Regions from separate parts of the Erwinia sp. L03-1 genome, predicted to be linked through region 3. Evidence: predicted binding sites of a transcription regulator. Region 3 holds the regulator's gene; each other region holds the start of a gene.
The links. The regulator CRP, encoded in region 3, controls carbon source genes, mostly activating them, when cyclic AMP is high. The targets are predictions, from matches to a motif close to ATGTGANNNNNNTCACAT.

Region 1: a site for CRP is predicted at 6,303-6,320, ahead of msrB (peptide-methionine (R)-S-oxide reductase MsrB). Genes of this name have one in related genera too.
Region 2: a site for CRP is predicted at 2,398-2,415, ahead of azuC (stress response protein AzuC). Genes of this name have one in related genera too.

Annotation. Positions count from the first base shown of each region.
Region 1 covers NZ_CM178762.1:2,104,097-2,114,277, forward strand. Annotated here, with positions in the region: gene yeaG (protein kinase YeaG) at 1-1,919, opposite strand, end outside; gene AC4PCC_RS09795 (MipA/OmpV family protein) at 2,356-3,105, shown strand; gene AC4PCC_RS09800 (aldo/keto reductase) at 3,185-4,036, shown strand; gene AC4PCC_RS09805 (D-hexose-6-phosphate mutarotase) at 4,155-5,033, opposite strand; gene gapA (glyceraldehyde-3-phosphate dehydrogenase) at 5,101-6,096, opposite strand; gene msrB (peptide-methionine (R)-S-oxide reductase MsrB) at 6,435-6,839, shown strand; gene AC4PCC_RS09820 (YeaC family protein) at 6,845-7,123, shown strand; gene pncA (bifunctional nicotinamidase/pyrazinamidase) at 7,192-7,836, opposite strand; gene ansA (asparaginase) at 7,846-8,865, opposite strand; gene sppA (signal peptide peptidase SppA) at 8,948-10,181, opposite strand, start outside.
Region 2 covers NZ_CM178762.1:136,915-147,095, forward strand. Annotated here, with positions in the region: gene mgtA (magnesium-translocating P-type ATPase) at 1-816, shown strand, start outside; gene AC4PCC_RS00545 (DUF1158 family protein) at 1,066-1,308, opposite strand; gene AC4PCC_RS00550 (hypothetical protein) at 1,274-1,513, shown strand; gene mntP (manganese efflux pump MntP) at 1,704-2,276, shown strand; gene azuC (stress response protein AzuC) at 2,488-2,565, shown strand; gene cbpA (curved DNA-binding protein) at 2,912-3,856, shown strand; gene AC4PCC_RS00570 (chaperone modulator CbpM) at 3,856-4,152, shown strand; gene AC4PCC_RS00575 (hypothetical protein) at 4,169-4,513, opposite strand; gene adhP (alcohol dehydrogenase AdhP) at 4,732-5,745, shown strand; gene AC4PCC_RS00585 (alpha/beta fold hydrolase) at 6,214-7,212, shown strand; gene AC4PCC_RS00590 (hypothetical protein) at 7,218-7,472, opposite strand; gene AC4PCC_RS00595 (ABC transporter substrate-binding protein) at 7,565-8,587, opposite strand; gene AC4PCC_RS00600 (TonB-dependent receptor) at 8,598-10,181, opposite strand, start outside.
Region 3 covers NZ_CM178762.1:345,179-355,359, reverse strand. Annotated here, with positions in the region: gene AC4PCC_RS01545 (phosphoribulokinase) at 1-319, shown strand, start outside; gene AC4PCC_RS01540 (OsmC family protein) at 400-804, opposite strand; gene crp (cAMP-activated global transcriptional regulator CRP) at 1,113-1,745, shown strand; gene AC4PCC_RS01530 (YccS/YhfK family putative transporter) at 1,804-3,936, shown strand; gene argD (bifunctional acetylornithine/succinyldiaminopimelate transaminase) at 4,044-5,261, opposite strand; gene AC4PCC_RS01520 (aminodeoxychorismate synthase component II) at 5,345-5,920, opposite strand; gene ppiA (peptidylprolyl isomerase A) at 6,075-6,647, opposite strand; gene tsgA (MFS transporter TsgA) at 6,920-8,104, shown strand; gene AC4PCC_RS01505 (cytosine deaminase) at 8,274-9,554, opposite strand; gene nirB (nitrite reductase large subunit NirB) at 9,805-10,181, shown strand, end outside.

The DNA.
Region 1 (10,181 bases), 1.8 Mb from region 3:
ACCCGCAAATACCATTCGCACAGCAGGCGAACCTGCTTGCGGGTATAGCCTTTTTCCATCATTCGGTCGACAAAGTCGTCATGTTTTTTCTGCTCATCCGTGGACGTTTTGGCATTAAAGGAGATGACCGGCAGCAGCTCCTCGGTATTGGAGAACATTTTTTTCTCAATAACCGTGCGGAGTTTTTCATAGCTGGTCCAGTTTGGATTCCGGCCACTATTGTGCGCGCGGGCGCGCAGGACAAAGTTAACAATCTCGTTGCGGAAATCTTTTGGATTACTGATCCCGGCGGGTTTCTCGATTTTCTCCAGTTCAGCGTTTAATGACTCGCGGTCAAACAGCTGCCCGGTATCCGGATCGCGGTATTCCTGGTCCTGAATCCAGAAGTCTGCATAGGTCACGTAACGATCAAAAATATTTTGACCATATTCAGAATAGGATTCCAGATAAGCTGTCTGGATCTCCTTACCGATAAACTCAGCATATTTCGGGATCAGATAGCCTTTCAGGTGCTCGAGGTATTTCTCGGCAACATCCTGCGGAAACTGTTCACGTTCTATCTGCTGTTCCAGCACGTAGAAAAGATGTACCGGGTTAGCCGCCACTTCTGCGTGGTCAAAGTTAAACACGCGCGAGAGGATCTTAAAGGCGAAACGGGTCGAGAGACCGTTCATGCCTTCGTCGACGCCCGCGTAGTCACGGTACTCCTGATAGGATTTAGCTTTAGGATCGGTATCCTTCAGGCTTTCCCCATCATAAACCCGCATTTTAGAGTGCGTGCTGGAGTTCTCCGGCTCTTTCAGGCGCGACAGGATACTGAATCTGGCCAGCGTCTCCAGCGTGCCGGGCGCGCAGGGAGCATGGCTCAGCTCACTGTGGTTAAGCAGCTTGTCATAAATTTTGATCTCTTCAGAGACGCGCAGGCAGTACGGCACTTTAACGATGTAAACGCGGTCAAGGAAGGCTTCATTATTCTTGTTATTACGGAAGGTCACCCACTCTGACTCATTCGAGTGCGCAAGAATGATACCGTTGAATGGCAGGGCCGAGATACCCTCGGTGCCGTTATAGTTGCCCTCCTGGGTGGCCGTCAGCAGGGGATGCAGCACCTTGATCGGCGCTTTAAACATCTCGACGAACTCCATAATCCCCTGGTTTGCCCGACAGAGCGCACCGGAATAACCATAAGCATCAGGGTCGTTCTGCGCATGGTTCTCCAGCTTACGGATATCCACTTTACCGACCAGCGCCGAGATATCCTGATTGTTTTCATCACCCGGCTCGGTTTTCGCAATGGCCAGCTGTTCAAGGATAGAAGGCCAGACCTTAACGACTCTGAAGCGGGAGATGTCGCCGCCGAATTCGTGCAGGCGCTTCGCCGCCCACGGAGACATAATGGTGCCGAGATAGCGGCGCGGGACGCCGTATTCTTTCTCAAGAATATGGGCGTCCTCCTGCGGATTGAACAGGCAGAGTGGATGGTCGTTAACCGGGCTTCTTTCGCCATCGGCGCTTAGCACATAGATAGGCACGCGCTGCATTAGCGACTTAAGCCGCTCGGCCAGGGAGGATTTCCCGCCGCCTACCGGACCCAGCAGATAGAGGATCTGTTTCTTCTCTTCCAGCCCCTGCGCGGCATGCTTCAGGTAAGAGACGATCTGTTCAATCGCTTCTTCCATGCCATAAAATTCTTCAAAAGCGGGATAGCGCGCAACGACACGGTTAGAAAACAGGCGGGAAAGGCGTGGCTCCAGGGCAGTATCCACCATTACTGGCTCACCAATAGCCATTAACAGTCGTTCTGCCGCGTTGGCGTATGCACTGCGATCCTGCCGACAAACGGTCAGGAACTCCTGCAGAGTGAACTCTTCGTCCTTGGCAGCTTCATAACGCTGACGATAGTGATCGAATATATTCATAGCGATGCCCGTCCTTTCATTTTTAGCACAGGAACCAGGAGCCTAAGTGTGGTTAGCCCCTGAAGGAACTGATGAATGAGTACAGCAACCCTTATGCCAACCAGACATTTTTTTATCGGGATACACAAATCCTGGGGTCACTCTGCTCATTAAAACTTAGCGTCATCTATTAAAGCGTAGTTGGCATTCGAAAAATGTCCTGATACCGCAAAGCTTTTCAATGATATTTCAATAACAAAGTTATAATGCAACTTAGCGACAACCTGAACTGGTGCGGTCTGTCGGGAATTTGTAAATAAGCCTCTGCAATTGATTCCTGCTGATTCCTGGCAAAAATTGATTCTGAGTGCTACAGGTTGTATTAGGATTTTAACTTACGCGGCAGAGATTGTTAAACTACCGTACTCGATTGTTATATTTATGGAACGAATTAATTGTGAACTATTTCAAAGTTAGCGCTGTGGCAGTCATTTTATCCTCATCTCTGGCAGCATCCCTTGCTCAGGCCAATCCTTTAACTCTCGGTGCTTCCGTCATCTATAGTCAGAGCCCGTATAAAGGAGGGCAGAACCGCTATTACCCTTTACCGATCATCAATTATGAAGGTGACAGCTTCTACGTTCGCAGCTTTCAGGCCGGGTACTATCTTTGGAATGACAAACAGGATCAGCTGTCGCTGACCGTACTGGGTTCACCGGAGAATTTCAAAACCAGCGACACCAATAATAAGCAGCTGAAAAAACTGGATAACCGCCATATGACTGCGATGGGCGGGCTTGCGTACCGTCACACCAGTGACTGGGGCATCGTACGCACCGTGGTCGCGGGCGATCTGCTGGATAACAGTAATGGCATTATCTGGGATCTGGCCTATCTTTATCGCTTCCAGATTGGCGATCTAAGCCTGACGCCGGGTATTGGTGCGCTGTACAGCAGTGAAAATCAAAATGACTACTACTATGGCGTCTCCAAACGCGAGTCGCGTCGCAGCGGACTTAGCAGCTATGACGCCGACGATAGCTGGAGCCCCTATCTGGAGCTGACCGCCGCATATGCGATTAATCAGAGCTGGAACGCATCGCTTTCAGGCCGCTATACCCGCCTGAGCAGCGAAGTAAAAGACAGCCCAATGGTCGACAATAACGCCCAGGTCATGCTGTGGACGGGCGTTAGCTACACGTTCTGATCGCCAGTTCTCGCATCAAAAAAGGGCGCTCTGCGCCCTTTTGCATGATAGTCACCCCAAAAGAGTGCAGGAGGAATGCATGAGCTCATCCGTAAACTTTTCAAAAGAGATAACCCTGCCTTCCATCGGCCAGGGAAGCTGGTATATGGGGGAAAATAGTGGCCAGCGTAAATCTGAGGTCGCTGCCCTGCAGCACGGACTCGAACTGGGTCTGAGCGTAATCGACACGGCTGAAATGTACGCAGACGGCGGGGCAGAGGAAGTGGTCGGCGAAGCATTGCAGGGAAGAAGGGACAAGGCCTGGCTGGTCTCAAAAGTTTACCCCTGGAATGCCGGGGCCGGGAGTGCCATTGAAGCCTGCGATCGTAGCCTGCGTCGGCTGAAAACGGATTATCTCGACCTCTATCTTCTTCACTGGCCGGGCAGCATCCCGCTTGAGGAAACCATCACCGCCATGCAGCAACTCCAGCAGGCGGGTAAAATCCGGCACTGGGGCGTATCCAATTTCGACAAGAGTGATCTACAGGACCTGCTGACGCAAGAAGGGGGAGCGGGCTGTGCGGCTAACCAGGTGCTTTACCACCTGGCCTCGCGCGGAATTGAGTACGACCTTCTGCCTGCGTGCCAGCAGCGTGGCATTCCGGTGATGGCCTACTGCCCGCTGGCGCAGGCGGGGCGTCTGCGTCACGATTTGATGAATAACGGCGTGCTGGCGGACATTGCCCGGCAAAAGCGCATCAGTGTAGCCCAGCTGCTGCTGGCCTGGGTTATTCGCCAGCAGGGCGTCATGGCTATTCCCAAAGCAGGATCGGTGCAACACGTTGACGAGAATGCGGCTGCGTTGAAGGTGGTGCTGAACAGTGAGGAGCTGGCGCTGATGGACCAGGCCTTTCCACCGCCCGTCGGGAAGGTCGCGCTCGACGTCGTCTAAGCCAGGCCAGTGCAGGGTCGCGCCTGGCGGCATTCAAACCCGATCGGGTGCAAGGTAAGGCAGTAAGGGATTAAAGCCTGGTCAGGCGGTAACTTTTTTACCGCCTCACTGCGTATCGTCAGGCGTTTTTACGCACTTTAATGGTGGTAGCCAGCCGGGAGGGGCTCTCGCCCGAACTCTTCATTGCGGATGAAATACGCGCCGTTTCCACGCACACCATCGTTTTATAACCCTCATTGGCCATGTCTCCCATGCTGCATGACAGCGCAGGGCCAGGGTTCCACGTGACAACGTCACTGTGATGATGGTGGTACACTTCGATGGTACGCTGACCGACAGTATCGGTGATAACGCTACAGTCTTCAGGTTGGGTATACACGCGATCGACCCGATCGGGATAGGTTTGCCTGCCGGATGCAGAGTTTCCCTCAGCCCCGTCACTGACCTTATCAATATAGGGGTGGCCCAACCCGCTCACTTCAACACCGGCGATGTCGGCAACGTTAAAGTAGCTGTGCAGTGCGGCCGTTGCCTCAAAGTCTCCGTGCGCCTCCAGTTCGATTTCAAGGCGATCCCTGAAGCGGAAGCGCGCAATCAGGGTGAAATCATGCGGCCAGAGCTTTTTTGTGCGCTCGTCACTTTCCAGCACGAAGGTCAGCATCACGCTCTCTTCATTCTCATCGTGTGCTGAGAGCGTCCAGGGCAGAGTACGGGCAAAGCCATGAGCGGGTTCACCTGCCGGACCAAACCACGGCCAGCAGACAGGCACGCCGCCCCGTATGGCTTTCCCTGCGGAAAAGGCTGTCTTCTCGCTCAGCCAGATAACGGGCTTTTCACCACCAGGCTGCCAGGCGATCAGATGCGCGCCCTGTAAGGTGATGGCTGCCCTGACTTTTGGATGAACGATGGTTAAAAGGGGCAGGTCGCCCATTTTTCTCTGCGAAATATAGGGGGTGATCTGGTCAGTAACCGCCAGGGAAAAGAGTTTTTCGCTCATGAGGAAACCTTTTTCAAACCGATAAAAAAAGGGCGACCGGAGTCGCCCTCATTAGTCTTTCAACTGCTTATTTAGCAATGTGAGAGATCAGGTCCAGAACTTTGTTTGAATAGCCCGTTTCGTTGTCATACCAGGCAACCAGTTTGACGAAGGTGTCGCTCAGGGCGATACCTGCTTTGGCATCAAATACAGAAGTCAGAACTTCGCCGTTGAAATCAGTAGAAACCACGTCATCTTCGGTGTAGCCCAGAACGCCTTTCAGTTCGCCTTCGGAAGCCGCTTTGATTGCATCACAAATTTCTTTGTAAGAGGCAGGCTTAGCCAGACGTGCAGTCAGGTCAACCACGGAGACGTTTGGCGTAGGGACGCGGAAAGACATACCGGTCAGTTTGCCGTTCAGCTCAGGGATCACTTTACCTACGGCTTTCGCTGCGCCGGTAGAAGAAGGGATGATGTTCTGAGATGCGCCACGACCGCCACGCCAGTCTTTGTGAGACGGGCCATCAACGGTTTTCTGCGTAGCAGTAGTCGCATGCACGGTGGTCATCAGTGCTTCAACGATGCCGAACTTGTCGTTGATCACTTTTGCCAGCGGTGCCAGGCAGTTAGTGGTGCAGGATGCGTTAGAAACGATGTCCTGGCCGTCGTAAGACTTGTGGTTCACGCCCATAACGAACATTGGGGTGTTGTCTTTAGAAGGACCGGTCAGTACGACTTTCTTCGCGCCAGCCTGAATGTGCTTACGTGCGGTTTCGTCGGTCAGGAAGATACCGGTTGCTTCAGCAACAACGTCAACGCCGATTTCGCCCCATTTCAGGTTAGCTGGATCTCTTTCAGCGGTAACACGAATGGTTTTGCCGTTAACAACCAGATGGCCGTCTTTGACTTCTACAGTACCGTCGAAACGGCCATGGGTAGAGTCGTACTTCAGCATGTAAGCCATGTACTCGGCGTCCAGCAGATCGTTGATTGCAACGATTTCTACATCAGAACGCTGCTGAGCAGCACGGAAAACGATGCGACCGATACGGCCAAAACCATTGATACCTACTTTGATAGTCATATATTCCACCAGCTATTGGTTAGTGAATAAAAGGTTGGCTGTAAAATTACAAAAACCTTACCAGGCGTCAAGCGGAATCGCTTCAATTGTTGCGACAAATCAAACCAGCGAGCAGGAATAATTTATCTGAAAGCATGATTCGCGGCACCCGTTAGAACCTAATCTTGGGCCTTCCTGCACGAATATAAAGGGGCAGGGGTATCAAAGGGTGATCTGAATCACATAATCGTCTGCTTTTACTTTCAGATATCTCTGTAAGCGAAAAAATCCCCAGACGTTGTTATGTATTTGTTAGAATGATAGACATTATCCAGAACACACCGCCAGAGAGTATCGATATGGCTAACAAACATCTGAACCCAGAAACCGATTTGAACGAAGTACAGCGTTATGTGACCCAAGAGCGCGGTACCGAGAGACCCTTTACCGGCAAGCTGCTGCATAACAAAGGCGAAGGGCTGTATCACTGCCTCGTGTGCAATTCGCCGCTGTTCCTGTCGGAAACCAAGTACGACTCCGGCTGCGGCTGGCCCAGTTTTTACCAGCCCGTCAGCGATGATGCTATTCGTTATATTGAAGATGACACTCACGGTATGCAGCGTATCGAAATTCGCTGCGGCAGCTGTGATGCCCACCTGGGGCACGTATTTCCGGATGGTCCTCAGCCTACGGGCGAGCGCTACTGCGTCAATTCCGCTTCGTTAAGCTTTTCTGACGAAGAAGGCAACAACATTAAAGGATAGCGGCAATGGTGTTGGATGAGATGATTAATGCCATGACGCCGGATGTTTACCAGCGTCTGCTGACCGCCGTTGAAACGGGTAAATGGGCCGACGGCGTCGCGCTGACTGACGCGCAGAAAGAGAACAGCCTGCAGCTGGTGATGATATGGCAGGCGAAATATAATGAGCAGCCGCAGCATATGAGCATTGGCAAGGGTGGCGAGATGGTGACAAAAAGCAAAAGAGAGCTTAAGGAAGCGTTTGGCATTGTGGATGACAACGTCACCCGCATTAAGCTGCAATAAATTATTCCTGGAGGAATAATTGTCGCTGGTTCACGCCACGATCCCCGGTTAAATCCCGGCAGCAGGTTTTACCTGAGCGTTCCTTCCGCCCCCTCAGCATTGATAAGCAGCGCGCCGCTGGCCGCCATTTCCGCCAGCGCCCGCTCACCGTCACCCGCTTCCAGATTCACACCCCGACACCCTGCGACAATCACGCTGACGCGATAGCCCAGCCTTAGCGCGTCCAGCACGCTATATTTCACGCAGTAATCGGTCGCCAGGCCCATCACCGTTAGCGCCGTCACCCCCTGCGATTTTAACCAGCTGTCCAGGCCGGTCTGGCTGCGCTGGCCATTGTCAAAAAAGGCGCTGTAGCTATCTGTGCGGGGATCCGTTCCCTTATAGATCTGCTTGACGAGCACGCTGCGATTAAGCTTAGGGTGCAGCTCTGCCCCCTTACTCCCCTGAACGCAGTGATCGGGCCACCAGACCTGGGGCAGCCCATCCAGCTCCCCCATGGTCCAGGGCTCTTCTCCGGCATTTGAGGCAAAGCTGCCGTGGTGATGCGGGTGCCAGTCGAGCGTGGCGACCACCGGCTGACCACGCTGATGAAAACGCATCGCAACCTGATTTGCTACGGCAATAACCGCATCACCTTCGTCGACAGCCAGTGCGCCACCGGGACAAAAGTCATTTTGTAAATCAATCAGTAACAGTGCCTGCTGCGTTTTCATTATGGTTCCTTATTTCTCGTCTGGCGTCAGTTCGCCGCGCAGATTAACCTGCATCAGCTGACGTACCCTGTCGCTCGAAAGACCCTGCGACAGTAAAAAATGGAGCTTGGTTAGCGTCGCCTCGACGGTCAGATCGTAACCGCTGATCACCCCTGCAAGCGCGAGCGCGTTGCCGGTGGCATAACCGCCCATATTGACCTTACCGGACATACACTGAGTCAGATTGATAACCACTATCCCGCGCGAGGAAGCCTCTTTAAGCTCCTTCAGGAAGGCAGGGTTTTGGGGGGCATTACCTACCCCGTAGGAGCGCAGAATCAGCGCCTTTACCGGCTGCAGGAGAAAATTACTGACCACATCGGCTGAGATACCGGGATATATCGTCACCACGCCAACCGGCTGCGGGGTAATCGGATGCACGATCAGCTCACCCTCGCCGTGGGGAGCAGGCGGGGTGTTCAGACGGCGGATATGAATCCCGGCTTCAAGCAGCGGGGCCAGATTGGGTGAGGCGAACGCATTGAAACCGTCGGCGTGTGCCTTGGTCGTGCGGTTACCGCGATAAAGCGTATTGTTAAAAAACAGAGAGACTTCATTTATCGGGAAGTTCGCCGCCACAAAGAGTGCATTCAACAGATTCTGCTGTCCGTCGGAGCGGAGTTCCTCAAGCGGAATCTGTGACCCTGTCACAATTACCGGCTTGGCGAGATTTTCCAGCATAAATGAGAGCGCCGACGCGGTGAAGGCCATGGTATCGGTGCCGTGCAGGATCACAAAACCGTCATAGCGATGGTAGTTCTGACGAATATCATCGGCGATAATCTGCCAGTCCTGCGGGGTCATATCCGATGAGTCAATCAGTGGCTGATACTCATGGATGGTAAAGTCAGGCATTTCGGCGCGATGAAACTCGGGCATATTTGCCAGCTGGGTCTGCAGATGCCCCGACACCGGAATATAGCCCTGGGAAGAACGCTGCATGCCTATGGTTCCACCCGTATAGGCCACGTAGATAGATTTCTTTTGCATGTTTAAGCTCTGGCCTGTCGTACAGGCGCATGACAGGAATAGGGGTAAAAGCAGCCCGACATGATGCCGGGCTGCCGCCGGGTTATTTCACCTGACCACAGGTCAGGCAGATGGCATAGCGATTTTGCGGATCGTTAAGATTATCAAACAGGCCGGGCTGATTTCTCATTGCCGCCATGGTGTCCATAACCGGCGCGGGCAGCCACACCTTCAGGACGTCAGGCAGCGCGGCGCGAATTGAGACATCCATCTGACTGAACAGCATATCAAGCATGCCCGGATCGTCCTGATACCAGTTTAGCTGGGGCTGTTTCAGCTTAGCCAGCTCGGTCGCTTTGGCAACGGCATCGTCAAAGTCGCCCAGCGCGTCAACCAGTCCGTTTGCTTTAGCATCGCTGCCTGTCCAGACGTGACCCTGCGCGATCTGGTCGATCTGCTCCGGCGTTTTATTACGGGCCTGTGCCACCAGATTGAGGAAGTTTTTATAACCGTTCTCAATGCTCAGCTGCATCATCTGCTGAACTTCAGGCGGGAGCGCCCTGGTGGTGGCCACATCGGCCAGCGGCGAGGTAGACACGCCATCCGTATGAACGCCGATCGCACCGAGTGAGTTTTCGACGGTATTAATCACGCCGAAAATCCCAATCGAGCCGGTCAGGGTATTCGGGCTGGCAATGATGTAGTTGGCCGGGGTGGAGACCCAGTAGCCGCCCGATGCCGCCAGGCCGCCCATGGAGACGACCACCGGTTTACCTGCGGCTTTCGCCGCCGCCAGCTCTTCGCGAATGGTTTCGGAGGCCGTTACGCTGCCGCCGGGACTGTTAACGCGAAATACAATGGCTTTAATCTTCGGATCCAGACGTGCCTGACGAATTTCCATCGCGGTGGTATCACCCCCCACGTTGCCCGCCGTCTCGTCGCCATCCATGATCGCACCGTTAGCCATAATCACCGCGATATTGCCGTCGGCTGACTGCTTATCTTTGACCTGATAGTCGTAGATGCTGGTACCGTTGAAATCTTTTGCTTCTTTATCCCAGCCGAAAACTTTCGTCAGCTGCTGATCAACCGCCGACCGCGAGGCTAACTCATCCACCAGCCGGGCATTTTTGGCGTATTCAGCCGTGTCGCCGCCGGTTTTCTGTAGTGCATCGAGCAGGCCCTGCGCACCCGGGAAAACCTGATCCGGGGTGATCTGACGGTTGGCCGCCAGGGTATTGAGATAGTTTTGCCACAGCTCGCCCATCCAGCGGCTGTCCGCCTCGCGCGCTGCCGGAGACATATCATCACGCAGGAACGGCTCAACCGCCGACTTG
Region 2 (10,181 bases), 210 kb from region 3:
CTGCAACAGAATGGCCATACGGTGGGTTTTCTTGGTGACGGGATTAACGACGCTCCCGCGCTACGTGACGCAGACATCGGTATTTCGGTAGACACCGCGACGGATATCGCCAAAGAGTCAGCCGACATTATTCTGCTGGAAAAGAGCCTGATGGTGCTGGAGCAGGGGGTCATTAAGGGCCGGGAAACCTTCGGCAATATCATTAAATACCTGAACATGACCGCCAGTTCTAACTTCGGCAACGTCTTTTCAGTGCTGGTGGCCAGCGCCTTTATTCCATTCTTACCGATGCTGGCAATTCAGCTGCTGCTTCAAAACCTGCTGTATGACCTGTCCCAGCTGGCGCTGCCGTGGGACAAAATGGACAGGGAGTTTTTACGCAAGCCCCGCAAATGGGATGCGAAGAATATTGGCCGCTTTATGCTGTGGGTGGGGCCCACCTCCTCATTGTTCGACATCACCACCTTTTTGGTGATGTGGCATGTATTTGCTGCGAACAGCGCTGAACATCAGGCCCTGTTCCAGTCCGGCTGGTTTGTGGAAGGGCTGCTGTCACAGACGCTGGTGGTACATATGCTGCGCACGCAGAAAATCCCGTTTATCCAGAGCCGCGCTGCGCTGCCGGTCATGCTGATGACCGGGCTGGTCATGGCGTTGGGTATTTATCTGCCGTTCTCGCCGCTGGGTCATGCCGTTGGCCTGGTGCCGCTGCCCTGGTCTTATTTCCCGTGGCTGGTCGCTACGCTGTTCGGATATTGCATCGTTGCCCAGAGCATAAAACGTATTTATATGCGCCGCTTTGGTCAGTGGTTCTGAGGAGGATTAAAATATGAAACACAATAACGCGGTAACCGCTATCGTACTGTTCTTCGTTGGGCTGATGATACTCTCCAGCGGGCTGCTAATGATATTTAGCGCGTAGGCAGGTGAGCGGCTAACGGATATTCCGCGGGCAGGTAATAACAGGCTGCTCACAATATTCAGCCTAAGCGCGATAGCCAGCCAGCTAATGCTCAGCAGCAAAATTTGCAGGGGCGGGTCAATGACTCGTCCCTTTTTTTGTGGCTAAACCTTATAAAACTTCAGCCAGAGAAAGCGAATCACAAAGTATTCCATCGCACCCAGCAGCAAAAACCACAGGCAGAACACCAGCGTATAGAGCTGGCCGATATCGCTCAGGTGAAATATTCCAACCAGCCTGTGGGTGAGGCTGAGGCCGAACCACGGAGCGGGCAACAGCAGAGCCGAGAGAAAACCCAGCATCAGGGTGCTCATGGGCATCAAAAAAGTCAGAAAGGGATTTTTCATCGGATTTCCATCACGGGTCAATGCGGGCTATTTTCCGGCAATCGTTGCCAATCTTCAATCCCTGACGTTCCTCGTGGCGCAGGCCGAATCTTTTTTCCCTGTCAGAGAAGAAATGGCGCGGCTTAAAGAAGGGGCAATTCCCTGCGGTTTCAGGGGCGAAACGGGTAAAGTAGTAATTATTTTAGGCTTTTTGGCCTTTTTATAGGCACGAAATTAGCATTCGTTAAAAAGTATAGCCGATGCTATAATTAAATCCCTGATTTTACTGTCTTTTTTTTTCAGGCATCCCATGGTAGCATGCGTCCCACATTAACCTTCTCGCCCCATTTTTTCAGCGGGATCTGTTCTTTTGATGCTTTGAGCGGCTGTTACGCTTCCGGGCCGGTATAACCACAATGAATCTATACGCTACACTCATTCTTGCTTTCGGTATGTCCATGGATGCCTTTGCGGCGGCGATCGGGAAAGGTGCCAGCCTGAACCGTCCGGGCCTGAAAGAAGCACTCCGCACGGGGCTTATCTTTGGCGTTATTGAGGCGTTGACGCCGTTGATTGGTTGGGGCGTGGGTATTGCCGCCAGCCGCTATGTGATGGCATGGGACCACTGGGTGGCGTTTATTCTGCTGTTCATTCTCGGTGCGCGAATGATTGTGGAAGGCTTGCGTAAGAAAGTGAACGCACCGGAAGAGGCCCCGGAGCGTCACGGCTTCTGGCTGCTGGCCAGTACCGCCGTTGCCACCAGCCTGGATGCGATGGCCGTCGGCGTCGGGCTGGCTTTCCTCCAGGTTAACATTATAACGACCGCGCTCGCGATTGGCGCGTCAACCATGATCATGGCCTCTGCCGGTATTCTTCTCGGCCGCTTCCTGGGCCCGATGATGGGGAGATGGGCAGAAATTTTCGGCGGTCTGGTGCTGATAGGTATTGGCAGTAACATCCTGATCGAGCACCTGGGTCTGCTTGCCTGATTAAGGGGGCCGCGTCGAACTCTGATAGCCTGGCCGTCCGCAGTCACTTCTAAAGGGCTTAACAAAATGCGCTTTGTTAAGCCGCTGTTTACTTCGATAAATTCATAATTTCGCTGATTTTCTGTGATCCACTTCAAATTAAATTGCCTGAAAAACCCACCGGCTGTATAATTTTTGTGTTTTATTAACAAAAATTGATACAGGCAGGCTTATGAAAAAATTCCTTAAGTACGTGTTTCGCACCTATGTTGAAACGTTCAAACACGTACCGCCGGGCGCACTCTCCTGAGGCGTTCTGGCCCGAAACCCTCGATAGTCACGGTCATGGAAGGACCGCTGGCTATCACTTAATCTCCCTCTGCTACCTGCTCCTGTTATTTACCTCTTCCCCGTCACCGGCTGACTCCTTTTGCTGTCCCTGTCAGGGCGAAATGACAACCGTAATTTCACCGTTCTCTCTTTTCACCCACTCAATAGCTGGCTACTATTCATTCGGGCTTTGCGCCGCTTCGTCGATCCCGTCTGACACCGATTAATCCTTATCAGGGCTGGGGACAGGAGCCAGGGCGCAGTGGAGTTCGATGGAATGAGCCGAACTTATATCGACTAAAATAATGAATATAAGGTGATAACAGATGGAATTTAAAGACTATTATGCGCTGCTGGAGGTGGAGCCGACAGCGGATCTCAAGGCGATTAAAACCGCCTATCGACGACTGGCGCGAAAGTATCATCCTGACGTCAGCGATGAAAAAGACGCGGAGAGTCACTTCAAAGCGGTTGCTGAAGCTTACGAAGTGCTTAAGGACAGCGAGCGCCGCGCCGAATACGATCAGATCAGGCTTCATCGCAACGATCCGCGTTTCTCCGGCGCTTCTGCGGGTTTCGGCGGCGAGAGCTGGCAGCATACCCAGGAAAGTGGTGCCGGATATTCTGACTTTTTTGAATCCGTTTTTGGGCAGCGCTTTCATTCGGCACAGCAGGGGGCCACGCGCCGTCAGCCTCGCAGAGGTGAAGACCTTGAGATGGAAGTGCCGCTGTTTTTGGAAGAAACGCTGGCCGAAGAGACGCGCTCTGTTTCCTATAAGCTACCCATTTATGATGCGCTGGGTCGCCAGACGGATGTTAAAGTCAAAACCCTTAAGGTTAAAATTCCGGCCGGCGTGGTTGAGGGTGAGCGTATACGCCTGAAAGGTCAGGGCGTGGCGGGGACTCAGGGGGCGGCAAATGGCGATCTCTATCTGGTAATACGTCTGGCCCCGCATCCACTTTATGAGGTGGCAGGACAGGATCTTCATATCATCGTGCCCATTGCCCCCTGGGAGGCGGCGCTGGGCGCAACGCTTCAGGTCCCGACCCTGAACGGGAAGATCGCGCTGACTCTGCCTGCGAACAGCCAAAATGGTCAACGTCTGCGGATAAAAGGTAAGGGACTGGCCAACAAAAAAGGTACCGGCGATCTCTACGCCATACTCAACGTCGTGATGCCGCCGAAAGGCGATGATAAAGCCAGTGAACTGTGGCGGGAACTGTCACGTCAGGCCGCCTTTGATCCCCGTGCCGCATGGGAGAAATCCTGATGACTGAACTTACCCGGTTTACCGTCACTGAACTCTGCCAGGTGGTAGAGATTTCACAGGACGATCTGTACGAAATTGTTGGCCTGGGGGTCATTTCCCCGATCGACGCCGAAGCGATCTGGCTGTTTGATTATCAGGCGCTGAGCGCGCTACGCCGCGCCAGACGACTGCGGATTGAGCTGGATCTGGAATGGGCAGGGACGGCGATGGTGCTGACCCTGCTGGAAAAAATTGACCGGCTTGAGCATGATAATGCGCAGCTACGGCGACAGCTGGACCGGCTGCTTCAGGTGTAAGCCGCTGGATCAGGCGTTAATCCTGACTCTGATACTCGTTCAGGGTGGCATCGTGGCAGGCCTGTTCGCTCTGGCGCGCCTCTTTTTTCTGCGCATCGTTCAGATTCATCCACGCTGCCACCACGGTTCTGGCCTCATCTTCGTCAAATTGTGACGTATTCATTGATGAAGAGGAATGCCCTCGCGCGTCCAAATCTTTTAGCTGGTTGATGTAAGCATCGGCTGTTGCAGGGCTCTTTTCCTGCGTCACTATCGTGCAAAGATTGGTGATATAGCTCTGAGAACCATCATCGGTTCCCTCATCGGCCTGGGCGCTGCCTGCCATCGCTACGGCGGCGAGAAGCATCAGTACTTTTTTCATTTTCGCTCCTTGTTACGAGATTAACGAGGGACTCATTTTAACCTGTCTTACTGAAAAGTTTAGCGGCTTAGCGAATGATGCGCTATCCAGGAGGGAAGGCGCGGCCGCTTGCTCATTTTTTGAAGCCAGCGCTCATTCTTTACTGAAATCAACCTTGAGGCAAAAAATTACCTGTATAGTTAGCAGGGAAATTAATCCTGTAAAGTGAGGCAAAGGCTATGAAAGCTGCTGTGGTAAATAAAAATCATACAGTCGACATTGTTGAGAAAACGCTGCGTGCTTTAGAGCACGGGGAAGCACTGCTGAAAATGGACTGCTGTGGCGTATGCCACACCGATTTGCACGTTAAAAACGGTGATTTCGGCGATAAAACCGGCGTCATTCTCGGCCACGAAGGGGTGGGTATTGTTAAAGAAATCGGCCCCGGCGTGACCTCTCTTAAGGTGGGCGATCGCGCCAGCGTTGCCTGGTTCTATAAGGGCTGCGGCCATTGCGAATACTGTACGACCGGTAACGAAACGCTGTGTCGCGACGTGCAAAACGCTGGATTTAGCGTCGATGGCGGCATGGCAGAGGAGTGCATTGTTGTTGCGGACTACGCGGTCAGGGTGCCGGACGGGCTGGACTCGGCGGCGGCCAGCAGCGTGACCTGTGCAGGCGTTACCACCTACAAGGCAGTTAAGGTTTCAGGTATTCAGCCCGGTAAGTGGATTGCTATTTACGGCCTCGGCGGTCTGGGCAACCTGGCGTTACAGTATGCAAAAAACGTCTTCAATGCCAAAGTGATCGCGGTTGATGTGAATGATGCGCAGCTCCAGTTTGCCAGCGAAATGGGGGCCGACCTGGTCGTTAACTCCCTGAAAGAAGACGCTGCGAAGGTTATTCAGGAAAAAACGGGCGGCGCTCATGCTGCCGTAGTGACCGCCGTGGCAAAGGCTGCGTTTAATTCAGCGGTGGATGCGATGCGCGCCGGTGGCCGCATCGTTGCCGTTGGCCTGCCACCAGAATCAATGAGCCTGAATATCCCGCGTCTGGTACTTGATGGTATCCAGGTCGTTGGCTCGCTGGTGGGAACCCGGGAAGATCTGGCCGAGGCGTTCCAGTTTGCCGCCGAGGGGAAAGTCGTGCCGAAAGTCACCAAAAGGCCGGTTGAGGATATCAACGCGATTTTCAGTGAGATGCTGGACGGCAAAATTAAAGGACGCATGGTGATTGATTTCACCGGTAAATAGCCCGTGCAATAGCGAATAATTCGCAGCGCCTCCCGCTTCGGCTGCCGACCGGAAAGAATCACTGGCGGCCGAAGCGGCGGGCATAAAATGGTGTCAGGCTTGCATATAAAAGCTGGAGCGCTCGGAGGCTCTGGGTTCGAGAAGGGTATACAGGCGTAGCCAAAGCAGTGAAACCAACCAGTTCGTGTTACTCAGCATGAGTGTTTCCTTGGTACACGCAGATATTCCCATAAATGTAACCTGAAAAGCCAAATCTGCCAGGGGCTGTCGCTTTTTTTGTTAAAGAATATGAAATTATTTCTATATCTTTCCCCAAATGAGCCTCTATATTGCCAGCAATAGTCGTGAAATTTCGCACTCACCCGCTTATCCGCCGTGCCTGAAATGTAAAAATCAGCATTGTCTGTTGCAGACCCATCAACATCCACAGCGAGGATCCCCGTGCTAAGACGCCTTTACTGCCTGCTGATGCTGGCGGCGATAACGCTGCCGCCCCAGGTCACTGCTCAGGTGAATATCTCCCCGCCGCCGCCAGCCTATGGCCCCGAACTCCAGGGTTTTTCCTTCCCTTATCCCGTGCAGAAATTTACCTTCACCTCGCAGGGGCAGTCGCTCACGATGGGGTATATCGACGTCAAACCCCAGAACAGGGCCAACGGCCGCACGGTGGTGCTTTTGCATGGTAAAAATTTCTGTGGCGTAACCTGGCAGCAGACAATTGAAGCCCTGAGCCATGCGGGTTACCGGGTCATTGCGCCGGATCAGATTGGCTTCTGTACCGCATCCAAACCTGCACAGTATCAGTACAGCTTCCAGCAGCTGGCGCTGAATACGCATCAGCTGCTGGAGAGTCTGCACCTTCGTAACATCGTGCTGGTGGGGCACTCCACCGGCGGCATGTTGGCAACGCGTTTTGCGCTGATGTATCCGCAGGCGGTGCAGAAGCTGGTGCTGGTGAATCCCATCGGTCTGGAGGACTGGAAAGCGAAGGGTGTACCCTGGCGGAGCGTAGACGACTGGTATCAGCGCGAGCTGAAAACTTCCGCCGCCAGCATTAAGAAATATGAGCTGAACACCTATTACGTGGGCCGCTGGAAACCGGAATATGACCGCTGGGTAAACATGCTGGCCGGGCTGAATAATGGCCCGGGCAAGCAGGTCGTGGCATGGAATTCCGCCCTGTTGTACGACATGATATTTACTCAGCCGGTTTACTACGAATTTCGGGATCTGAACGTTCCGACCACCCTGATGATTGGCACCGCTGACACCACCGCCATTGGCAGCGATATTGCCTCTCCGGCGGTAAAGGCGACCCTGGGCCACTATAACGAATTAGGCAAACAGGTCGCTGCCACTATTCCGCATTCCACGCTGATTGAGTTCCCCGGGCTGGGCCATGCGCCGCAGATGGAAGAGCCAGCGCGTTTTAACCAGCGGCTGATTGAGGATCTGAACCGACCTTAATGCGGCTAATGGCACTGTGAGGTGCAGGCCTGTATACACGCCTGCATCTTCGCTCCACAGCCGCTGCTGTCATTACGATCGCACTGGCTGTTCTGGACGTAGCAGTTTTGCTGGCACAGGCTGACATCGCATTTTGCCGCCGCCGGAGTGAAAAGCGTGCTGGCTGGCTTCGGCTGAAATACGGAGGCGGGAGGAAGCTGTGAACAGCCTACGCCCGGCAGGACGAGGCACAGAATAGCCAGAATGCCGCTGAGTTTCATAATCTGCTCCAGTAGCCAGTCAGTGAGGTTTGACTTAAGTATAGTTTACCCCCGGGAGTATTGTTTACCGACGGGTGATACAGGCCCTCGCTTTAGTTCTCTGGCCCCTGGCCCTGTAGGATCCTTGCTGCCTGGGTTTTGTTCAGATCGTAGTTAAAGAAGCGATGATAGAAATCCTGCGTCGCTTTCACCATATCCAGGTCCTTAAACAGCGCCGGATGCAGCAGCTTAGCGGCCCACTGGATTTGCAGCGCGGCCTCGGTGCCATAGCGATCCCAGGGGAATACCCCGGCCGGATTCTGGAATACCTGATGGTTTTTCACCGCGTTAAGATTGCTGAACAGCGAAGCATAGTCTGACGCCTCTATGGTGCCCGCACCGGCACCGATGATGATAATATCCGGCTGCCAGAACAGGACGTTCTCCGGCGAGGTTTCCTTCATATTGCCTTCCACCTCCGCCGCCGCGTTGCGCCCGCCCGCCAGTTTAATCCAGGTATCAATTAGCGTATTGCGACCGTCGACCTTAAGGGGATGAAGCGACTGAATATGCAGGACGCGCGGGCGCTGGGCCTCGGTCAGGCTGGCGGTTTTCGCACTGATGGCCGCTATCTCGCCGTCGAGCCAGGCGTTATACGCTTTTGCGCGCTGTCTGGCATCGTCGCTGCCGATAACTTCAGCTGTGGTCAGCAGTGAGCGCTTCATCGACGGGAAATCATCAAAGCGCATTACCAGCGTCGGCAGACCCGCCTGGCGATAGGCGGCCGCATCGGCATCTTCGGCCGGTACAAATACCACATCGACCTTGCGCGCCAACAGCGCCTCGCTTTCAAAGCTGCGGCCATGCACCGACAGCGCCTGATTCAGAGAGGGCTGGATTTTGAACATCCAGGGCCGGTCCTGGGGATGATTGACCGTGGCGACGATGCGATCGCCCGCCCCAAGCGTCATTAGCAAGGAATGATGTGCATACCAGGCATCGGCAATGCGATGCGCTTCCTGCGGCACCTCAACCCGGTTCCCTCCATCATCCGTCACCGTGCGGGCAACCGTGGCGTGGCTGACCGCCGTCAGGCTCAGGGCCGCCAGCAGCGGCAAAATCAGGCGCTTTTTCATCATATCCTCATCAGAAACTCAGCTGCATGGAAACCTGCACCATCCGCGGCTCACCAATCTGCGCGCTGGCATAGCCCGCGCCGCTGTAGCCATTCAGGCCACCCGGCACAATGTTAGTCCAGTAGTGGCGGTTCGTCAGATTGGTCATATCCAGCCGGAACGTGGTGTCGGTATTGAACAGGCGGGTTTTATAGCGCGTGCCCGCGTCAAAGGTGGCGTAGCTGCCCACCCAGCTGTCATTAGCATTATCGGTGCTGCGTCGGCCTACGTAGCGCATGCCACCGTGCACGTCGGCACCGCGAATAAAGGGCAGGTCCCAGGCGGCGAACAGGCTGGCGGTATAGCGTGCCAGACCTGTGATCTGCTTGTCTTCGGTGCGGGTGCTGGCGGTATCACGCAGGCGTGGGTCGAGCCACGTCATGCCGCCGTAAAGATGCAGATTATCGCTCAGGTCGCCGTCGGCCATCAGCTCCAGTCCGCGGTTGCGCTGATTACCCTCTACCGCGTAGTCGCCACGGGTGGTGGTATAGGCAAAGGGACGGTCAATCTGGAACAGGGCGGCGGTTAGCAACACGTTCCCCACGGCCAGCTTGCTGCCAGCCTCCACCTGCTTACTGCGGTAAGGAGAGAGAATATTGCCCGCGTTGCTGGCACCCGCGGGGGCGGTATCGCCCTGTTGCAGGCTGTCTGCGTAAGTGACGTACAGCGTCAGTGGATCGACGGGTTTGTACATCAGGCTGGCCGACCCGCTAAAGCCGTTGTCGCTGGACTCGCTGGTACGGCTGCCGGTTTTGGCGTAATTGGCGGAGTTAAGCAGACTCTCGCTGCCCGCCAGCAGCAGGCTCCACTGGGGGGAGAAGGTCAGGGTATCGCTGAGCAGTAATGACTGCTGCGTGGCCGTCGCCGAGTGATAGCGTCGGGTAAAGTCAGGGTAATTCGGTTCGGCAAAGGCCTGTGGATTATCCAGCGAGGCGCTGCCCAGCGTGAATGTGCCGCCGCTGCGTGGATTTTCGTTCTTCAGCACAAAGCCGCGCACGCCGGTTGAAATCTGATGATGCAGCCAGCCGGTATCCACTTCGCCATTCAGGTTAGCCATATAGCTGTTAACCGTAAAACGGCTGGCGGTGGCAGAGGAGGTCGTGGTTTTGTAATGATCGCGGTTATCGGTAAAGGTATTGGTGACCGCCGTGGACTCGCGGTCAGCAATCTGGCGCAGTACGCCCACCTCGCCCTGCCAGTTGCCGTCAAAGTCATGCTTCAGGTGCAGGCCAGCGGTCAGCGTATGGTTATCGTCCCCGGCATAGTACTGGCCGAGATTTTTTGTTTTAGGGTTCGGTGCTGAGGGGAAAGAGAGCCCGCTACCCAGCGCGAATTTTCCCGGCAGGCCTTTATCGTAAAAATGGTAGTAGCTGAAGTTAGTCTCCAGCACCGTTTTATCGCTCAGGTTAGCATCCAGCGCCAGGCTGAAAAGCTGGCGGCGCTTTTTGCTGCCGCTAACGTAGCCGCTGCCCTCGTCATCAAGGAAATTGGCGCGATAGCGCAGGCGATCGTTATCATCCAGCGGGCCGCTAAAGTCGCCGGACACCAGATGGCT
Region 3 (10,181 bases):
ACGCTCGATGGAGGACTACATCAACTATATTACCCCGCAGTTTTCGCGCACCCACATCAACTTTCAGCGCGTACCTACGGTGGATACCTCCAATCCGTTTGCGGCACGCGGTATCCCATCGCTTGATGAAAGCTTTGTGGTTATCCACTTTCAGGCGCTGGAGGATATTGATTTCCCCTATCTCCTGTCGATGCTGCAGGGCGCGTTTATCTCTCAGATCAATACGCTGGTGGTGCCGGGCGGCAAAATGGGGCTGGCGATGGAGCTGATAATGGGGCCGCTGGTCAGGCGTCTGATTGAGGGGAAAAAGATAGTCTGAGACACCGTGCGTTAAGCCCCAGAGAAAAAAATAGTCCGGGCCACTGCGCATTAGCCCCACAGGCTGGGGCTAATGGAATGTTAAATTTCGATCGCTTCAAAGCTGTGGGTGATTTCAACGCCTTTGCCCAGCATCAGGGCAACGGAGCAATACTTTTCTGCCGACAGGTCGACGGCGCGGGAAACGGCTTTCTCCTCCAGGCCCTTACCGCTAACAATAAAGTGCAGGTTGATATGGGTGAACAGACGGGGTGCTTCTTCCCGGCGTTCGGAAGTCAGTTTGACCTCGCAGTCAGCCACGTCATGGCGCCCCTTTTGCAGGATTGACACCACGTCGATGGCACTACACCCGCCGGCCGCCATCAGAACCATTTCCATTGGGCTGGGTGCCTTATCGCCCGCATTGCCGTCCATTAAAATCTGGTGCCCGGATGAGGATTCTCCCAAAAACGTGAGCCCTTCTACCCATTTAACACGTGCTTGCATAACAAATCCCTCTAAGTCATTCAGTTAACGCCAGATTACGCTTCGGCAACAAAAACGGCAATGCGACAATTTTCACACTATGCTGAAGCGAGACAACACAAGACACTCGTTCCAAGCTGTGCTACAAACAAAGCTGTAATAATTTCGTTCGTACTCTACAAGCATGACGAAACGGCACAACATAACGACCCAGGCCTGCGACAGGGTTCGGGATAATTTCCCTGATGGGAAACGCGTCACTATTTCAACGCCTGACAGGGAACTCTGCCCCTGTGTTTAGGCATGATGACAACAGAGGATAATCGCGAATGGTTCTCGGCAAACCGCAAACAGACCCGACTCTTGAATGGTTCCTGTCACATTGCCATATTCATAAGTATCCATCCAAAAGCACGCTAATTCACCAGGGTGAGAAAGCGGAAACGCTTTACTACATCGTGAAAGGTTCAGTCGCGGTGCTCATTAAGGATGAGGAAGGCAAAGAGATGATCCTCTCTTACCTCAACCAGGGCGACTTTATCGGTGAACTTGGCCTGTTTGAAGAGGGTCAGGAGCGTAGCGCATGGGTCAGGGCGAAAACCGCCTGTGAAGTGGCTGAAATATCCTATAAGAAATTCCGTCAGCTTATTCAGGTTAACCCTGATATTCTGATGCGACTCTCTTCGCAGATGGCTCGTCGCCTGCAGGTGACGTCTGAGAAAGTGGGGAATTTAGCTTTCCTCGATGTGACGGGTCGCATCGCGCAGACGCTACTAAATCTGGCTAAGCAGCCGGATGCAATGACTCACCCGGATGGGATGCAGATCAAAATCACCCGCCAGGAAATTGGTCAGATTGTGGGCTGCTCGCGCGAAACCGTGGGCCGCATACTCAAAATGCTGGAAGATCAGAATCTGATCTCCGCACACGGTAAAACTATCGTAGTTTATGGCACGCGCTAACCGGCTCTGATCCCCCCGGCGCAACCTCCCGTTGCGCCTTTTTTATTGGTATGGAGCGATGTGGCGCAGACTGATTTATCATCCTGAGGTTAACTATGCCCTGCGTCAGACGCTGGTGCTCTGTTTACCGGTAGCGATTGGATGGCTGTTGGGCGATCTGCAAAAGGGACTGCTGTTCTCCCTGGTGCCCGCGTGCTGCAATAACGCCGGTCTGGATACGCCGCATAAGCGCTTTTTCAAACGCCTTATCGTGGGCGGAAGCCTGTTTGCCTTTAGTAGCTTTCTGATCCAGTACCTGGGTGAGCACAGCGTTCCCCTGCCTGCGATTCTGTTTGCTATGGCAATGCTGCTGGGCGTCACGGGTGAAATCAGCCCACTGCATGCCAGGCTGCTGCCCGGATCGCTTATCGCCGCCATCTTCACCCTGAGTCTGGCCGGCCGCATGCCGATATGGGAGCCGCCCCTGCTCTACGTGCTGGGGACGATCTGGTACGGGGTGTTCAACTGGTTCTGGTTCTGGCTGTGGAAAGAGCAGCCGATGCGCGAAACCCTCAGCCTGCTGTACCGCGAGCTGGCCGACTATTGTGAAGCCAAATATACCCTGCTCACCCGTCTGACCGATCCTGATAAAGCCCTGCCGCCGCTGCTGGCCCGCCAGCAAAAAGCCGTCGATCTGATCGGCATCTGCTATCAGCAGATGCATATGCTGGCCGCCAACCGCGACAGCCATCATAAACGTCTCATCCGCGCGTTTCAGGTCGCGCTGGATTTGCAGGAGCATATCTCCGTCAGCCTGCATCAGCCTGAAGAGGTGCAGAAGCTGGTCGAAAAAAGCCATGCTGAAGCGGTCATTCGCTGGAACGCGCAAACCATCGCCGCACGACTGCGGGAGCTGGCCGATGATATTCTTTACCACCGGCTGCCGGAGCGCTTTGTGATGGACAAGCCGCTCGGCGCACTTGAAAAAATCGCCCGTCGAAGCCGGGATAATCCGGTGGGACAGTTCTGCTACTACCACTTCAGCCGCATTGCGCGCGTCCTGCGCACGCAGCGCCCTTTATATCAGCGCGACCTGATGGCCGATCGCCAGCGCCGCCTGCCGCTGCTGGCCGCCTGCAAAAGCTATCTGTCGCTGAAGTCTGCCGCCCTGCGCACCGCCGCCCGCTTTGCCGTGATGCTCACTTTCGCCAGTACCCTGGCGATGTTCTTCGACCTGCCCAAGCCCTACTGGATCCTGATGACGGTGATGTTTGTCAGCCAGAATGGCTACAGCGCCACCCGCGTACGCATCCAGCACCGTGCACTCGGTACGCTGGCCGGGTTGATTATCGCCGCCGTCGCCCTGCGCCTCCACGCGCCTGAGGCGATGGTGCTGTCGATAATGCTGGTTATCACGCTGGTCAGCTACCTGGTTATCCGCAAGTTCTACGGCTGGGCGATGATTGGTTTTACCGTCACCGCCGTGTACTCGCTCCAGCTGCTCTCGCTGAACGGCGCTGACTTCCTGCTGCCACGGCTGATGGATACGCTGATGGGATGCATGATTGCCTTTGGCGGCATGATCTGGCTGTGGCCCCAGTGGCAAAGCGGGCTGCTGCGGCAAAATGCCCACGACGCGCTGGGCACCTACCAGGATGCGCTGCAAATGCTGCTTGGCAGCGAGCAGGATCCGGTCAGGCTGGCTTACCAGCGTATGCGCGCCAACCAGGCGCATAATGCGGTGTTCAACTCGCTTAATCAGGCCATGCAGGAACCGGGGTTTGATTCAAACTATTTGGCAGACATGAAGCTGTGGGTGACGCACAGTCAGTTTATTGTCGAGCATATCAACGCGATGACCATCCTCGCCCGTGAACATACGATGCTCACTCCGGCGCTGGCCGAGCGCTACCTGCAAAGCTGTGAAATCGCCCTTCAGCGCTGCCAGCAGCGGCTGGAGTATGATGGTCCCGGCTCGGATACCAACGTGCTGGAGGATTTACAGGGAGAGTTTGAACAGGGACCGATAACGATTCTGGAGCGACACCTGAGGCAGATACTCGATCACCTCAGGATTATGCATACCATCTCTTCGCTGGCCTGGCGCGACCGGCCGCATCACGGACGCTGGCTGTCACGCCGCTTAAAAAAAGCGCCTAAAACGAAAGGCAGAACGCACAGCGAGAAGCGGGAGGAGAGCAGGCAAGCATAACGCGGGGTTTTCAGCCATCCAATAATCTCCCTTCCTGCTTACTGCTCCATGCTCCATGCTCCATGCTCCATGCATGATGCATCATGCTCCCTCCATGCATCATGCCGTCAGAATAGCGCTGTTTCTACCGCCCTGGCAAAGCGGGCCATGCCCTCTTCAATATCGGCAGGCTCAATCACCAGCGAAGGCGCAAAGCGCAGCACGTCCGTTCCGGCGTTAAGGACCATCACCCCTTCAGCCGCTGCGGCATGAAGAATATCCCGCGCCTTACCGGCATGCTCCGGCCTGAGTGCGGCCCCGATCAGCAGCCCCTTGCCCCGGATATCACTGAAGAGCGGCCGCTTAGCGTCCAGCGCGGTTAGCGCCGCAACAAACTGCTCGCGACGCGCTTCCACACCGCTCAGCACCGATTCGGTGTTGATGATATCCAGCGCGGCCTCTGCCACGGCGCAGGCCAGCGGATTACCGCCATAGGTGGTGCCATGGACGCCCGGCGACATGGTTGACGCTATCTCATCGGTGGTGAGCATCGCGCTGACCGGGAAGCCGCCGCCCAGGGCTTTGGCAGTGGTGAGGATATCAGGCACCACGCCATAGTGCTCACAGGCAAACAGCTTGCCGCTGCGGCCCATGCCGCTCTGCACTTCATCCAGCACCAGCAGCGCCTGATGTTTATCGCACAGTTCGCGCAGCCCCTGCATAAATGCCTGGGTAGCGGGCATCACTCCGCCCTCGCCCTGGATCGGTTCCACTACGATAGCGCAGGTATGGTCGTCAATGACCGCTTTCACCGCAGCGAGATCGTTAAAGGGAACATGGACGATATCGGCAGGTTTAGGCCCGAAGCCATCGGAATATTTCGGCTGCCCGCCGACGGAGACGGTGAACAGCGTGCGACCATGAAAGGCGTTATGAAAGGCGATAATTTTACTTTTATAGGGCGAGTGGCGTTTGGCAGCATAGTAGCGCGCCAGCTTAAAGGCGGCTTCATTGGCTTCTGCACCGGAGTTAGCAAAAAAGACGCGGTCGGCAAAGGTGGCGGCAATCAGCTTGCTGGCCAGACGCAGCGCAGGCTCATTGGTGTAGACATTGCTGGTGTGCCACAGGGTCTCGCCCTGGGTTTTTAACGCCTCAACCAGCGCAGGGTGGCAGTGGCCCAGCGCGGTCACCGCGATACCACCGGAAAAATCGATATACTCTTTGCCCTGCTGATCCCAGACGCGGCTGCCTTTGCCCCTGACCGGCACAAACTGCGCGGGTGCATAAACAGGCAAAATAACCTCATCAAACGTCGCGCGCGTTACCGCTGATTTGTCCGCTGCCATCGGTGACCCCATTTTTCTCGTTGCATTAAAGTGAAATATTAGTCACAAAATATGCATAAAAAACCACTCAAAGGCAACTTAATTTACGGCTTAAGGAAATTCTCCAGCAGCTGATGTCCCTGCTCGCTAAGAATGCTTTCCGGATGGAATTGCACCCCTTCCAGCCGCAGCTCACGATGGCGAAGTCCCATAATTTCATCGGGCTGGCCGTTACGCAGCGTCCAGGCCGTCACCTCAAATTCCGCGGGCAGCGATGCCTGCTCAACAATCAGTGAATGGTAGCGCGTGACGGTCAGGGGATGATTCAGTCCGGCAAACACGCCGCCGTCACGGTGTTCAATCGGTGACGTTTTGCCGTGCATCACCTGGCGGGCGCGAACAACCCGACCACCAAACGCCTGGGCAATGGCCTGATGCCCCAGGCAGACGCCTAAGATCGGTATCCTGCCGGCAAAATGACGAATGGCCGCCAGGGAAATACCCGCTTCGTTGGGCGTACAGGGGCCGGGAGAGATAACCAGATGCTGCGGACGCAGCGCGTCAATTTGCGCTAACGTCATCGCATCATTGCGCTGGACACACACGTCTATCCCCAGCTCGCAGAAATACTGGTAGAGATTCCAGGTGAAAGAGTCGTAATTATCAATAAGCAGCAGCATGGAGGCTCCGGGCCGGATGAAGACGCCGCTATTCTACGCATTTTCACCCTGTCCGTTTATCACTTTGCTCTGGATAGCAAAACGCGGCCGTAAGGCCGCGCTTACCGCCCTGAGAACGCGGGCGGGAGGGAATGCAGAACGCGTGTCGAAACCGTTAAGGCAGCACTTTAGCTGAAAGGATAACGACAGGCTTAACCGGCACATTCTGATAAGGGCCGACGTTCTGTGACTGAACCTGAGAAATTTTGTCTGCCACATCCTGACCTTTGACGACTTTACCAAATACCGCGTAGCCAAAGTCACGCTGACCATGATCGAGAAAAGCGTTATCGGCAACGTTGATAAAGAACTGGCTGGTGGCGCTGTCTTTGTCAGCGGTGCGGGCCATGGAGACGGTACCGCGTTTGTTCAGCAGGCCATTATCCGCTTCGTTTTTAATCGGCGCTCTGGTGGGCTTTTGCTGCATATCGGTGGTGAAGCCGCCGCCCTGCACCATAAAGCCAGGGATCACGCGATGAAAAAGCGTGTTGTTATAGAAGCCGCTGTTAACGTAGTCGACAAAGTTCTTCGTCGAGACGGGTGCCTTCTGATTATTCAGTTCAAGTTCAATATTTCCCGCTGAGGTGGTCAGCAGAACATGGGTATCCCCTTTCGCAGCCAGTGCAGATACGGAAAGTGAGGAGAGTGCCAGTACGGTAGCGACGGCTGCCAAAGTGCGTTTTAACATGGAAAATTCCTTTCTGAGGGCGGTGGTCAGAAAAACAAAATTGATTGTAAAGAGGCGGTTAGTTACGCGCCAGCGTTTTACTTTTATTTACGTGCGAAATGTCACTGCGCAACCGTTTTCCTCTGAGGCGTGGAGTGATATTCATCACGGATCCAATGAATATGAAAATAAATGTTTCATTATTGATTTAAGCCGATCACGAATATCGCTACACTTCCGAAAATTACGTCGTTTTTGCGTACCAGAATCTTTTTAACTTGCAGGCTCCTACTATGACTAATCGCGATCGAATCGGTCTCACCTGGATCAGCTTTTTTTCCTATGCGCTTACCGGCGCGGTAGTAATTGTCACCGGTATGGTACTGGAAAATATTGCTGATTACTTTCATCTCCCCGTTGCGCAGATGAGCAACACCTTTACCTTCCTTAATGCGGGCATTCTCGCCGCGGTGTTTCTCAACGCCTGGCTGATGGAGATTATCCCGCTGAAGCGCCAGCTGATGTTCGGCTTCGTGCTGATGGTGCTGGCGGTGCTGGGGCTGATGAACAGTCACAGCCTGGGCGTATTCTCGCTCTGTATGTTTGTGCTGGGCGTGGTGAGCGGGATTACGATGTCCATCGGGACATTCCTCATCACCCATCTGTATGAAGGGCGTCAGCGCGGATCGCGCCTGCTGTTTACCGACTCCTTCTTCAGCATGGCCGGAACCATCTTCCCGATTATTGCTGCCGCTATTCTGGCGCGGTCGCTTCCCTGGTACTGGGTTTATGCCTGTATCGGCGTCATTTACGTCGCGATCTTTATTCTGGCGCTCTGCTTCGAGTTTCCGGTGCTGGGCAAAAAAGCCGCTAATCACCAGACGGTTGAAAAAGAGAAATGGGGTATCGGCGTGATGTTCCTGTCGATTGCCGCCCTCTGCTATATCCTGGGCCAGCTGGGCTTTATCGGCTGGGTACCACAGTATGCCACCAAAAGCATGGGGATGGACATTACACAGGCGGGCGGCCTGGTCGGTAACTTCTGGACGTCATACATGATAGGCATGTGGATTTTCAGCGCCATACTGCGCTTCTTTGACCCGCAGCGTATTCTGACCGTGCTGGCGCTGGCGGCTACGCTGCTGATGTACTGGTTTGTCAGCAGCGAGAATGCCGCAATGCTGAAGTGGATAATGATCAGCCTGGGCTTCTTCTCCAGCGCAATCTATACCACTATCATTACCCTCGGCTCTCTGCAAACCCGGGTCTCCTCACCTAAGCTGGTCAACTTCATCCTGACCTGCGGCACCGTCGGAACCATGCTGACCTTCGTCGTGACCGGCCCAATTGTTGAGAAAGGCGGCGCGCATGCAGCGCTGCTAACCGCTAACGGTCTCTATGCGGTGGTATTTGTGATGTGCCTGCTGCTGGGCTTTGTTAGCAAGCATAAGCAGCACCCGCACACCGGTTCCCACTGATAATAAACCCCTGGCAGGCCGCAAGGCTTGCCAGTTCAGTCACCCGCACCGTTAGCGCGATCGACGATGCGCTCAGCATCGGAAATCTACACGATTACCGACGATGCTCAGCGACTATCGACGATATTCAGCGCGACTATCGACAATATTCAGCGATTACCGACCATGTTCAGCGACGGAAATCCACCTGCTCACTCTCCCCGAGGTGAATCGTGGTCTGTGCCGGCTGCGTTTCAGCAATGACTTTTCCCTGTCGAATGGAATAGCGTACCGCAACCTGACGACGCAGTGCGTCAAAGCCACTCTCTGCCGGGAGGATCACCATATTGGCACTGTTACCGCTTTGAATACCATAATCCTTCAGCTGTAGCGTTCTGGCGCTGTTATGGGTAATGAGATTGATACCGGCATCAATTTGCGCGTAGCCCATAAGCTGACAGACGTGCAGTCCCATATGCAGCACCTGGAGCATGTTGGCGGTTCCCAGCGGATACCAGGGGTCAAACACATCATCGTGCCCGAAGCAGACGTTAATATCGGCCTCCAGCATCTCCTTCACCCGCGTAATGCCACGGCGCTTCGGATAGCTATCAAAGCGGCCCTGCAAATGGATATTCACCAGCGGATTGGCGACGAAATTGATGCCTGACAGCTTCAGCAGGCGGAACAGACGTGAAGTATAGGCACCATTGTAGGAGTGCATCGCGGTGGTATGACTGGCCGTCACCCTCTCCCCCATCTTCTCCTTCAGCGCCAGTGCCGCAACGGTTTCGACGAAGCGGGACTGCTCATCGTCGATTTCATCGCAGTGAACATCCACCATGCGCTGATACTTTTGTGCCAGCGCGAAGGTTTTATGCAGTGACTCCACGCCATATTCACGGGTGAATTCGAAGTGAGGAATGGCACCCACCACATCCGCCCCCAGCCGCAGGGCCTCCTCAAGCAGCGCCTCGCCGTTGGGATAGGAAAGAATGCCTTCCTGAGGGAAAGCCACAATCTGAATATCCACCCAGGGGGCCATCTCCTGCCTGACCTCAAGCATCGCCTTCAGTGCGGTGAGGCTGGGATCCGAGACATCGACGTGGGTGCGGACATGCTGGATACCGTTGGCGATCTGCCACTTTAGCGTCTGAAGCGCGCGCTGTTTGACATCCTCATGGCTCAGCAGCGCCTTTCGCTCCGCCCAGCGTTCAATCCCCTCAAACAGCGTACCTGACTGATTCCAGGCAGGTTCTCCCGCCGTTTGCGTGGTATCAAGATGAATGTGGGGTTCGATAAAGGGGGGGAAAGCCAGCCCGCCTTCGGCATCCAGCGCTTCCGGATACGGGGCACATCGGGCCTGCGGCGCAATACGTGCAATGTTGCCGTCCTGAATTTCGATTTGCCAGAGTCCATCGCGCCAGGGCAGTCGGACATGGTTTATTCTTTTCAAATTAACAGCCTGCATTGATGTACTCCCGGGGTCAGCAATCACAGTTTTAACCCTATCACTGATTACACACTATGCACAGTCAGCGCTCGCCCCACCGTCGCAGGGAAGTCACATAAACCCGAAAGATTCCGCTAACTTATAAAAAAACCCATCAAATCATTGTCATACCTATTAAGAGGTATTTGGAAAATGGATTGATATGCATCAATAAGCGCGCTTTTTAGCACGCTAAGGTAGCGGCATTCGTTTGCAATGTGAGGCAAAAATGCGCACCCGACTCGTCATCATTGGCAACGGCATGGTTGGCCACCGCCTGATTGAAGCGCTGGCAGAGAAAGCCGCACCAGGCCAGTTTGCTATTACCGTTTTTTGTGAAGAACCCTGGGTCGCTTACGACCGCGTCCATCTCTCAGCCTATTTCACCCATCATACCGTTGACGCGCTGTCGCTGGTTCGCGAAGGGTTTTACCAGCAGCACGATATTGACCTGCTGCTGGAGGAGTGCGTCATCCAGATTGACCGTGATAGGAAAATCGTCCGTTCCAGCGCAGGCCGCGAAGTGCACTACGATAAGCTGGTGCTGGCGACCGGATCCCGCCCCTGGGTTCCGCCAATACAGGGAGCCAGCGGCAAAGACTGTTA